Regions from separate parts of the Enterococcus massiliensis genome, predicted to be linked through region 2. Evidence: predicted binding sites of a transcription regulator. Region 2 holds the regulator's gene; the other holds the start of a gene.

Region 1 (5,420 bases), 330 kb from region 2:
GTTTGGGTATAATAGAGAGGAAGTGGGGTGGAAAAATGGCTGAATTACGCTTTCCGTTAAAAAATGATACGTCGCGAAAAATTATTCATATCGATATGGATGCTTTTTTTGCATCTGTTGAGGAACGAGATAACCCCGACTTAGCCAAACACCCATTGGTTATTGCGCGTCATCCTAGTGATACCGGTGGTCGCGGTGTCGTTACAACTGCTAATTATTTGGCACGGCAGTATGGTATTCATTCTGCAATGAGCGCACAAAAAGCCTATGAATTGTGTCCACAGGCAGTTTTTGTACCGGGAAACCATGAGAAATATGGAGAGATTTCCCGACAAATTCGAGAGATTTTTCAACGTTATACTGATGTAATCGAACCGATGTCGATTGATGAAGCGTATCTGGACGTGACAGAAAATAAAATCAACAGTCGTTCTGCGATCAAAATCGCCCGCATGATCCAACGAGATATTTGGCAGGAAACTCAGTTAACCTGTTCAGCAGGTGTCAGCTACAATAAATTTCTAGCGAAACTTGCGTCAGATTTTAAAAAACCTCGGGGCTTGACTGCTGTCATGCCAGAAGATGCCCTTGAATTTTTACAAGCATTACCCATCGAGAAATTTCACGGTGTCGGAAAAAAGACAGTGCCTAAAATGCACGAATTGAATATTTTTACCGGAGCGGATCTTTATGAACGCAGTGAAATGGACTTGATTCAGCATTTTGGTAAAATGGGGTATTCCCTGTATCGAAAGGTTCGTGGGGTTCATGAGTCTACTGTCAATGTCACCCGTGAACGAAAATCTGTAGGAAAAGAGCACACATATGGCAATCCGTTGACCACTGAAGAAGCTGTCTTGACACAATTGCGACAGTTAGCAGAGAAGGTGGAGTTTTCTCTTAAACGGGTTCAAAAACATGGAAAGACAGTTGTTTTAAAAGTCCGCTATGCGGATTACACCACGATTACAAAGCGTGTAACGCTGCCAACCTACGTTAATAAAAAAGAAGCTATTTTTTCACAAGCAAGTTTGATTTGGGAAGAAATTCTTGGATTGGAAAAAGGAATTCGTCTCTTAGGAATCACCGTCACCAATCTTGATCCTTTAACCTATGAAAATATCCGATTGCCTCTCTGGGGAGAAAAAGAATAAAGTATCGCCAAACAATGGATCAGAAATCCATGTTTGACGATACTTTTTTTTGTTAGATCAACTTGCGACGCTTGACCTGCTCGTAGCTTTTTTCAGCGTCGGTACATTTATCCCAGATGATGGCTTTTCCGGCAGCTAACGATTTTTGCACGTCAATAATCCGTTGATTACTGCTACCGCGAAATTGAAGATTCAAATCCCGTTTGGCCAGTTCAAAACGGCCGTCTACCAAGATATCGATGGCTCCTAGCAATTCCAACTTGTCGTCGGTCTCTGCCAGTAATTCTTCAAAGGTATAGCCTGACCAGCTCCAAATATCTTTTGTTGAACCAAATTCTTTCCGCACCCGTTTGACTACTTGTAAACAGACAGCAGTATTTAAAAAGGGTTCTCCCCCTAACAAGGTCAATCCCTGTACGTAATCATGCCCTAGATCGGTAATGATCCGCTCTTCCAATTCTTGGGAGAAAGGGACACCGTAACGGAAATTTTGCACGGCTTTGTTAAAACAGCCTTCACAGGCAAACAAACAGCCGCTGACGTACAAACTGTTGCGAACACCTTCTCCGTCAACAAAATTAAAGGCCTTATAGTCTGCCACATAATTTTGACTATAATCGGCTGCTTGCCACTCTTTAGGTTTCGGATTATTCATGAAAAACTTCCTTTTTTTGCTTGATTGATTATTTCATGTGTTTGACCCGTGAGGAAATTTCTTTGTGACGACCATGAACCATAGGACGGGCTTGGGGGTTTCCTAGATAGCCGCAAGTACGTTTGACCACATCACAGGTTTTGGGATCATGGTTGCCGCATTGTGGGCATTCAAAGCCTCGTTCAGTTGGTGTAAAATCTCCTTCGAAGCCGCATTCGTAACAATGATCGATTGGCGTATTTGTTCCAAGATAGCCGATGCGATCGTAGGAATAATCCCAAACTGCTTCCAATGCTTTCGGATTTTGTTGCAAGACAGGATATTCACAATAATGAATAAAGCCGCCGGAACAATATTTCGTGTAATCTTTTTCGAAATCAAGTTTTTCAAAGGGAGTTGGATTTTTACGGACATCATAATGAAAACTATTTGTGTAATATTCTTTGTCGGTAATATTTTCAACCAATCCAAATTTTTCTGTATCCAAACGGCAAAAACGATCCGTTAGGCTTTCACTTGGGGTGGAATATACGCTGAAGTGATAGCCATATTCATTTCCCCAGTTATCTGCATGGGCTTTTAATTCTTTAAGAATTGAAAGAGTGAATTCTTTTGCTTCAGGATTATTTTCCCATTCGCCGCCAAAGAAGGCAGAAGCCACTTCGTAAAGACCGATATAGCCCAAAGAAACCGTGGCACGTTTATTTTTGAATAATTCGTTGACGGAATCTTTTCGACCTAAACGTTTGCCAAAAGCACCATACATATATAGGATGGGGGCATTCGCCGGTGCTGCTTCTTTACAGCGCTCCACACGATAAACCAAGGCATCTTTTACAATACCTAAACGTTCTTCCAGAATTTGCCAGAATTTGTCTTGATCGCCTTGGGCTTCCATTGCAATTCGCGGCAGGTTCAAAGTGACAACGCCTAAATTCATTCGCCCTACATTAATTTCTTCGCCGTTTTCATCCTTCCAGCCTTGCAAGAAAGAACGACACCCCATTGGTACTTTAAAGCTGCCGGTCAGTTCGATCAGCTTTTCGTAATTCAAAATATCCGGATACATCCGTTTGGTGGCACATTCCAAAGCTAGTTGCTTGATATCGTAATTTGGATCGTTTGGATTAGCATTGACGCCCCGCTTCATTGAAAAAATCAATTTTGGAAAGATGGCAGTCCGTTTTTCGCTGCCTAATCCATTGATTCGATTTTGCAGAATTGCTTTTTGAATTTCCCGTTCAAACCAAGAAGTTCCTAACCCAAAACCTAGGGAGGTAAAGGGTGTTTGTCCGTTAGAGGTAAACAGGGTATTGATTTCATACTCTAAACTTTGCATGGCATCAAAAATATCTTTGCGAGTCTTTGTTTTGGCAAATTCTTCTTGACGAGAGGTGTCTTCAATCCAGTCTTTGGCATCTTGCAAATGCTTTTGATAATTTAATTCAGCAAAAGGAGCCAACAATTCATCGGTACGGTCACAGGAACAGCCGCCGTATTGACTGGAAGCAACATTTGCGATGATTTGAGAAATCTGTGCAGTTGCCGTTTGAATAGATTTTGGTGATTCCACCTCGGCGTTACCGATTTTAAACCCATTGTTCAGCATGCCTTTAAAATCGATTAAACAGCAATTGGTCATTGGGGTATAAGGATGGTAATCCAGATCATGGTAATGGATGTCCCCTTTTTGGTGGGCATTTGCCACATGAGGAGGAAGCATCTTTAACCCGATGGATTTCCCGACGATCCCGGCAGTCAGGTCTCGTTGTGTATTGAAGACATCGCTGTCCTTATTGGCGTTTTCATTGACTACTGACTGATCTTTGTTGATTAGCTTACCGATAGTAAAATTAATATCTGTCGCTTTACTGCGGGAAAAGTCGCGGCGAGTTCGATAATTGATGTAGTGTTCCGCCAAAGCATATTCGTTTTTTTCTAAAAGTGTGTGTTCAACGATATTTTGGATTTCATAGATTTTAACATTGTTTGTGAAACGTTCGGCAATTTCTTGGTCCACGCGTTCAACGATTTCTAAAATTCGTTCATGATCTAACGGAGATAGTTCGCCGCTGACCTGTGTTTTGGCTTTTACCAGTGCATCATAAATTTTTTGGTCATCAAAATCAACGAGGCGGCCGTCGCGTTTTACGATTTTCATACTGCTTAATTGCGGATGACGTTGTGTCGTCTCCACGGTTTTGCTGATTTTCATCATTGGGCTCCACTCCTTTAAAACGATTGTTCACTAATTATCATAATGGAATTGAACAAATCCTGCAACTAGATATAGTGGGTAAAAATGTTTCATAAGAAAAACCAACACAATATATAGTGTATAATTTTCGTTGAAAAAGTATGAAAGCTGATGAACATAGGCTTTTAGGATTTATAAATTTACGGTAAAATGAATAAAAAATTTTCTATCAAATTTCGTAACCTAAAGTCGTGAAACTACTAGAAATTATGCTACCATGAATTATGAAGGGAGTGACGCGGATGAAAACGATTATTGATGTCAAACATTTAAGCAAGACCTATGGGAATCGTTTTAATCAGACGAAAGTGTTGGATAATTTGTCCTTTACAGTGGATAAAGGGGAATTCGTGGGGATTATGGGTCCTAGCGGTGCGGGAAAAACCACGCTAATGAATATTTTGTCTTCGATTGCACTGCCGACATTTGGAACGGTTCATATCGCGGGGCAAGATGTAACAAAAATGAGTGAAACAGAATTAAGTGATTTCCGCCGAAAAAAAATCGGTTTTATTTTTCAGGAATTTAATTTATTAGAAACATTAAATGTGCGGGACAATATTCTCCTGCCTTTAGCCATTGATCGTTTGCCACTGACTGAAATGGAGCAGCGGGTGGCGCATGTGACGGAATTATTGGGGATTCAAATGCTTTTGAAACGATCCCCTGAAGAATTGTCTGTGGGGCAGAGGCAACGGGTAGCGGCGGCGCGAGCCTTGGCAACTCATCCAGAAGTAATTTTTGCCGATGAGCCGACGGGTGCCTTGGATTCAAAATCTGCAGGTGAATTATTGAACTATTTAAGTGAGATCAATTTAAAAGAAGATGCAACTATTTTGATGGTGACTCATGATCCGTACACTGCCAGTTATTGCAATCGTATTTTATTCATCAAAGACGGTGTGTTTTTTGCGGAAGTCGTGCGCCGTGGTTCTCGAAAGGAATTTTTTGACAAAGTAATCGATATGCAGGCAACTATTGGTGGAGGAGGGCGGCGACATGCTTTATAAATTGGCGTGGCGCAGTTTTTTGAAACAATTCCGCAATTATGCGGTTCCGTTTCTTTGCATGACAATGGCTGTCATGAGTTTTTACTCTTTTTCGGCAATCACCTATGATTCAGCCCTGATCAAACGAACCAGTCAAGACGTTCAAATTGAAGGCATACTGAATCTTGGAAATTTTTTAGTGCTGCTGATTGTATTAGTCTTTATGCTAAGTGCCAATCGCTTTTTTATCGTGAAACGACGAAAAGAAATCGCCTTGTATCAACTTTTTGGGTTGAAACGGTTGCGAATCGTCGGGCAATTTCTATTGGAAACGTTTGTACTGAATAGTGTTTCCTTTGTTATCG
Region 2 (5,420 bases):
TTCGTAACTGCGGATGAAGCGCATTGTCTCAAAAAGCGCCTCTTCCCGTTCCACCGTTTTATCGAAACTTTTCATCGTTGCATCCCGAATATCTTTAGGAATATCGATCGTACTGATGCGATTTTTGATTTCTTCTATTTTTCTCCGCTCAATCAAGGCTTGTGTCGGCACATAAGTCACATCAACAAAATGAAAATTCAGAGTCAACTGCGGCTCGTAACCGGGAGCAATCATTGTGGGATCGTTAACTTCAAATTTTCGTTTTTCTTGAACGAATTCATAAATTTTTGCGTAACTTTTTTCAATGTCTTCTGGGGTCAATTTATCCTTATGCTCGGATAAAAATGCGGTAACATCGGGATCTTTCAGGACAGAATCCATCATTTCGCTGTATTGCGAACGATAATTTCGTCGATTCAGCATTTTATCGATATTTTTTCCAACATCTTCCATTAGTTTTCACCTTCTCCATCATCGAAGTACTCTTTCATCATTCGATCAATCTCGGCTTTTCGTTTTGGATCGCTCGCCGTAGCTTTTGCAGACCAATCCGGCATTTCTTCCCGTTTTTTGACTGTTTGTCCTTGACGAGAATAAGCTGGGGTTGCTTTTTTCTGTAATTTATTTTTCGCAAGTTCCCGCACATGCTTGATAGCATCTTCTGGGGAACGAATGCCTTTTTCAGACCAATCCGTCGCAATTTGATTCGCCAACGCTGGAATCAGCGCACTTTTATTTTGAACAACCAACAAATAATTGATCAAAATATTAATCACACTATTTGGTAAAGGCGATTTTTGCACCAAATCCTGCACCAGCCATTCTTCATTTTTTGCAACAAAACTTTTTTTTGCTTGTTTGATAGCAGTTAAGTATTCCATTGGCGCTAATTCTTCACTTTGTTGAATCATCTCCAAGTCCTTGTCAGAATAGCCTTGTTGCTTCAATGTATTCATTCGACGAACTTGCGGCGTGCTTTCAGGATCAATGGGTGTAGCATTTTTGGCATAAATAATCTGAGCATCTTCAAGAACTGCCTTTTCTAGGGTCTTTTCATTTATCGACCCATCAGAAAGAGAAACCGCCTGCCCCAGTAATTCACTTAATTTTAGTTCATTATAGCCATATAAATCATGGTACAAGGTCAATTTTTGTTTTAATTCATTTGTAAATGCCTCTGAAGCAATAAATTTTTTTTCAGATAAATCCAACAAAAATGCCCAATCCAATTTGGAAGAATCAAGTTGCGGCAGATTTTCATTTGAAGTAGAAAATGTTCCAGATACATGATCCAAGGTGGTTTCCTGTCTTCCAAATTCGGCTTCCGTCCAAGAATAGACCTCTGTAAATTTCTGCGTTACTTCTTGATAGCCCTCCGTAGAAATCATTTTTGGGCGGAAACGACGGATAAGTTGTTGAAACTTCTGTTCTCCCACCTTGCTTAGCAATAAAAATGCCGTTAACTGTTCTCTGAAAAACGCTTGCGGATGTAAGGGCTCAAACAATTCATACAACAGCATCTTGCCAAATTCTGAATCGTCTTTTTGATAGCTTCGCAACAAACCAATACCTTCAAGTTGCTTTCTTGCTTGAAAAAAACGCGGTAGACCAACATCCATGCCATTCAGCAAATCTAAATGAGTCAATTCTTGTTCTTCCGTTGCATCCCCCAACAGACAAAAATACAAACTCATGGCATCGCCGCCGATGATTGGCTGGTATAAATAAACCAATGATTTTTCTCCGTCTTGTGTCAGCGGCAAGGCTTTTTTTGCTTGATAAATATTTTTCGGCTGAACTTCATACCAGGCACTTTCCAAAAAAAGTCCTCCTTTAATTACTCCTCTTTGTGGTCAGAAGCTTTCGCTTTTTCAACGATATCCTGTAACTCCTTAAGAAAAACAGACATATCTTTAAACTGACGGTAAACACTTGCAAAGCGAATATAGGCGATTTCGTCCACATCAACGAGATCCTCCATGACATATTCGCCAATCAAGTTAGTTGATACTTCATTAACGCCCAAACTCCGGACGCGATTTTCCACATGGTCGACGATTTCTTCCATTTGTTCCATTGCAACTGGACGTTTTTCCGCCGAACGGATCAATCCACGTAAAATTTTATCTCGGCTGAATTCTTCCCGTTCGCCATTTTTCTTAATCACTAAAAGGGGTGCTGCTTCAATTCGTTCAAAAGTCGTGAAACGGAACCCGCAGTTTTCACATTCTCTACGGCGGCGAATGGTTCGCCCTTCATCTGTTTGACGACTATCAATAACACGGGAGCTGTTATGGTGACATTTTGGACAACGCATGATTCCACCTCATTATTCTTTAAATTTTTAGCTAAAGTCTACAATTTATCGACTTATTTCTTGGTTAATTATAACATGAAATCCTTTCAACGGTGGGAGTTTGACTTGAAATTTCACAGAAATCAATCGATTTGATAGAATTTTTAGTTTTTACCAATTTTTTTGGACAGATTAAAAAAAATCTTACTAGTCAATGACTAATAAGATTTTCGATAAACTTAGAGTTTTTCCTCAATTCCGGTATAATGTTTCAAGCGTTCTTCTTCCAAACGATCTTTATTTTTCAAGTCTTCCTCTGTTGGGACAGCGTGTTCTTCCAGGTCACGACCCACTTGATCTTTGGTACCATCCTGAATGTTCGCTTGTTTTTCATCATGAAGATTTTCAAGTTCTTCAATTCTTTTTTTTCGCTGCTCAAGATTTTTTTCGGCATCTTCTTTTTGACTTTTTCCTTCTTCTGAAAGTTCTTCATTCTTTGTTAATTCGCCAAATTTTTCCTTTGCGCCGCCTACCAATTTATCTTTTTCATCTTTGATCGTTCCCATGCGTCCTTCCTCCTTTTGTTCCTATCTAAAGTGTAACAAAATTCAGTAAAATGAACAAAATTTTTGAACGAAACTGACGAAATGACTCAAATGAATTGATTTTGACTCAACCAATCCTCAACGATTTTTTTTGTTTGTTGTCGGGTTCCTTGATTATCAAATACGATATCTGCCCGATTTCTTTTTTCGTTGATAGGCATTTGACTGCGGATACGCTGCATGGCGCTCTCTTGAGAGAAGTTATCCCGTTCCATCAAACGCTGGACCTGCAAGGACTCGGGAAGATAAACAACAGCGACCTGATCCACATATTGATCGTAATGCCCTTCAAATAATAGCGGAATATCAGCGATAACTAAGGGTGCCTCCGCCTCCTGTAATTGCCGTAAAATTTCCGAGCGAATAAATGGATTTAATACCTGATTCAACAAGTTCAATTTTTCTTCCTCTTGAAAAACGATTCTTCCAAGTTTTTTACGATCCAAGGTTCCTTCTTCAGTAAGAATTTCCTTCCCAAAGGATCCGACGATTGCTGCTAAACCAGGACTATTAGGAACCACGACCTCCCGTGCAATTAGATCACCATCAATGATAGGAAAACCATGGGCGCGAAAAATATCAACTACCGTGCTTTTACCAGTGGCGATTCCACCGGTAACACCAAGAATTTTTTTCATTTCTACACCTTCAATTTCTGACAGGTTGGACAAATATGCGTACCCCGTTGAGCGACTTTTAACTTTACGATTGGGGTGCCACATCGAGGACAAGGCTTACCAGTTTGACCATAAACGTTTAATGAAAGCTGAAATTTCCCTGCTTCCCCTAGTGCGTTCAAGTAAGTTCGAATCGTTGTGCCCCCAGCAGCAACCGCTTTGGATAAAACTTCAATGATTGCTTGTCGCAACTTTTTTACTTCTTTATCCGTCAATGTATTTGCTGGCTGTTCAGGATGGATTTTAGCTTGCCACAAAGCTTCATCGACATAAATATTTCCCAAACCGGTAACCAATCGCTGATCCAAAAGTAATGGTTTGATCGCTTTATGGGATTTTTTTAGTTGTTCTGTAAAACCTGCCAACGTGAACGTTTCCGGTAAAGGTTCTGGTCCTAATCGTAGAATCCCTTTATAAGTTTCACTTTGATTTTTCCCCACCAGCGCCATACGTCCAAATTTACGAACATCATGATAGTGTAATTGTGTTCCGTCTGAAAAATGAAAAATCACATGGGTGTGCTTATCCACAATCGGATTCGATTCAAAAAATTCATACTTTCCTTCCATCCGTAAATGGGAAATCAAATCAAAATCTGTTAATTTAAAAATCAAATATTTGCCGCGACGCTGAATATCTTCAATCGTCTGCCCCTTTACTAGCTCTTGAAACGTGGGAACTTCCGGGGCTTCGATGATTTTGGTCCAACGAACGTCTACATTATCGATCCTTTTTCCTTTAACTAAATGAACTAAGCCTTTTCTAACTGTTTCTACTTCTGGTAATTCTGGCAACTTTCTTCACCTTCTATTTTGCATCGTACCAAGTGGTACCCCAACTGCTATCGGTAATCAGCGGAACACTCAACGCAACTGCTGACTCCATGACTTCCTTGACTAGCTGATCAAGAGTCTCCAACTCGGTCTCCGGTACTTCAAATACCAATTCATCGTGTACTTGCAACAGCATAACTGCTTCAAGTTTTTCTTTTTTCATTCGCTTATCTAATTCGATCATCGCAATTTTTAAAATATCGGCAGCACTGCCTTGGATTGGTGTATTAATGGCAGTCCGTTCAGCAAACGAGCGCAGATTAAAATTCCGAGCATTGATATCCGGCAAATATCGACGGCGATGATAAAGGGTTTCAACAAAGCCCTTGTCTTTTGCATCACGAACGATATCTTCCATGTATTGTTTCACACCAGGATATTTTTCAAAATACGTGTCAATGTATTGTTGCGCTTCTTTTCGAGAAATTCCCAGATTTTGTGAAAGTCCATAATCAGAAATTCCATAAACAATCCCAAAATTGACAGCTTTGGCTTGACGTCGCATATTTGGTGTCACGTCTTCGGCTTTTTCGATCCCAAAAACCCGCATCGCGGTACTGGCATGAATATCCTGTCCTTCAATAAACGCTTCTTTTAAATGAGTGTCATCGGAAATATGCGCCAATACCCGCAACTCGATTTGTGAATAATCGGAAGAATAAATCAACCAGTCTTTTTTCCGAGGGACAAACGCTTGGCGAATCTTCCGTCCTTCTTCTAAACGAATCGGGATATTTTGCAAATTAGGATCTACAGAACTTAATCGCCCCGTCTGAGTCAAAGTTTGCACATAGCGGGTATGAATTTTCTCGTCGCCTTGAATCACTTTCAGCAAGCCTTCCACATAGGTAGACTGGATTTTGGCGATTTGACGGTAATTTAAAATGTCCTCTACGATTGGTGCTTGTTCTCGCAATTGTTCCAGTACATCCACAGCTGTAGAATAGCCGGTTTTTGTTTTCTTGATAACTGGCAAGCCCATATTTTCAAAAAGAATCACGCCTAATTG

What was found. The regulator NrdR, encoded in region 2, represses ribonucleotide reductase genes. The targets are predictions, from matches to a motif close to ACACNATATATNGTGT.
Region 1: the regulator NrdR is predicted to act here: its motif matches at 4,132-4,147, upstream of nrdD (anaerobic ribonucleoside-triphosphate reductase).

The regions. Positions count from the first base shown of each region.
Region 1 is NZ_CVRN01000007.1:713,393-718,812, forward strand. Features, by position in the region: gene dinB (DNA polymerase IV) at 36-1,154, shown strand; gene nrdG (anaerobic ribonucleoside-triphosphate reductase activating protein) at 1,207-1,809, opposite strand; gene nrdD (anaerobic ribonucleoside-triphosphate reductase) at 1,838-4,027, opposite strand; gene BN1875_RS10745 (ABC transporter ATP-binding protein) at 4,309-5,076, shown strand; gene BN1875_RS10750 (FtsX-like permease family protein) at 5,066-5,420, shown strand, end outside.
Region 2 is NZ_CVRN01000007.1:1,039,517-1,044,936, reverse strand. Features, by position in the region: gene dnaI (primosomal protein DnaI) at 1-453, opposite strand, end outside; gene BN1875_RS12265 (replication initiation and membrane attachment family protein) at 453-1,820, opposite strand; gene nrdR (transcriptional regulator NrdR) at 1,838-2,317, opposite strand; gene BN1875_RS12255 (hypothetical protein) at 2,536-2,862, opposite strand; gene coaE (dephospho-CoA kinase) at 2,949-3,539, opposite strand; gene mutM (DNA-formamidopyrimidine glycosylase) at 3,542-4,372, opposite strand; gene polA (DNA polymerase I) at 4,386-5,420, opposite strand, start outside.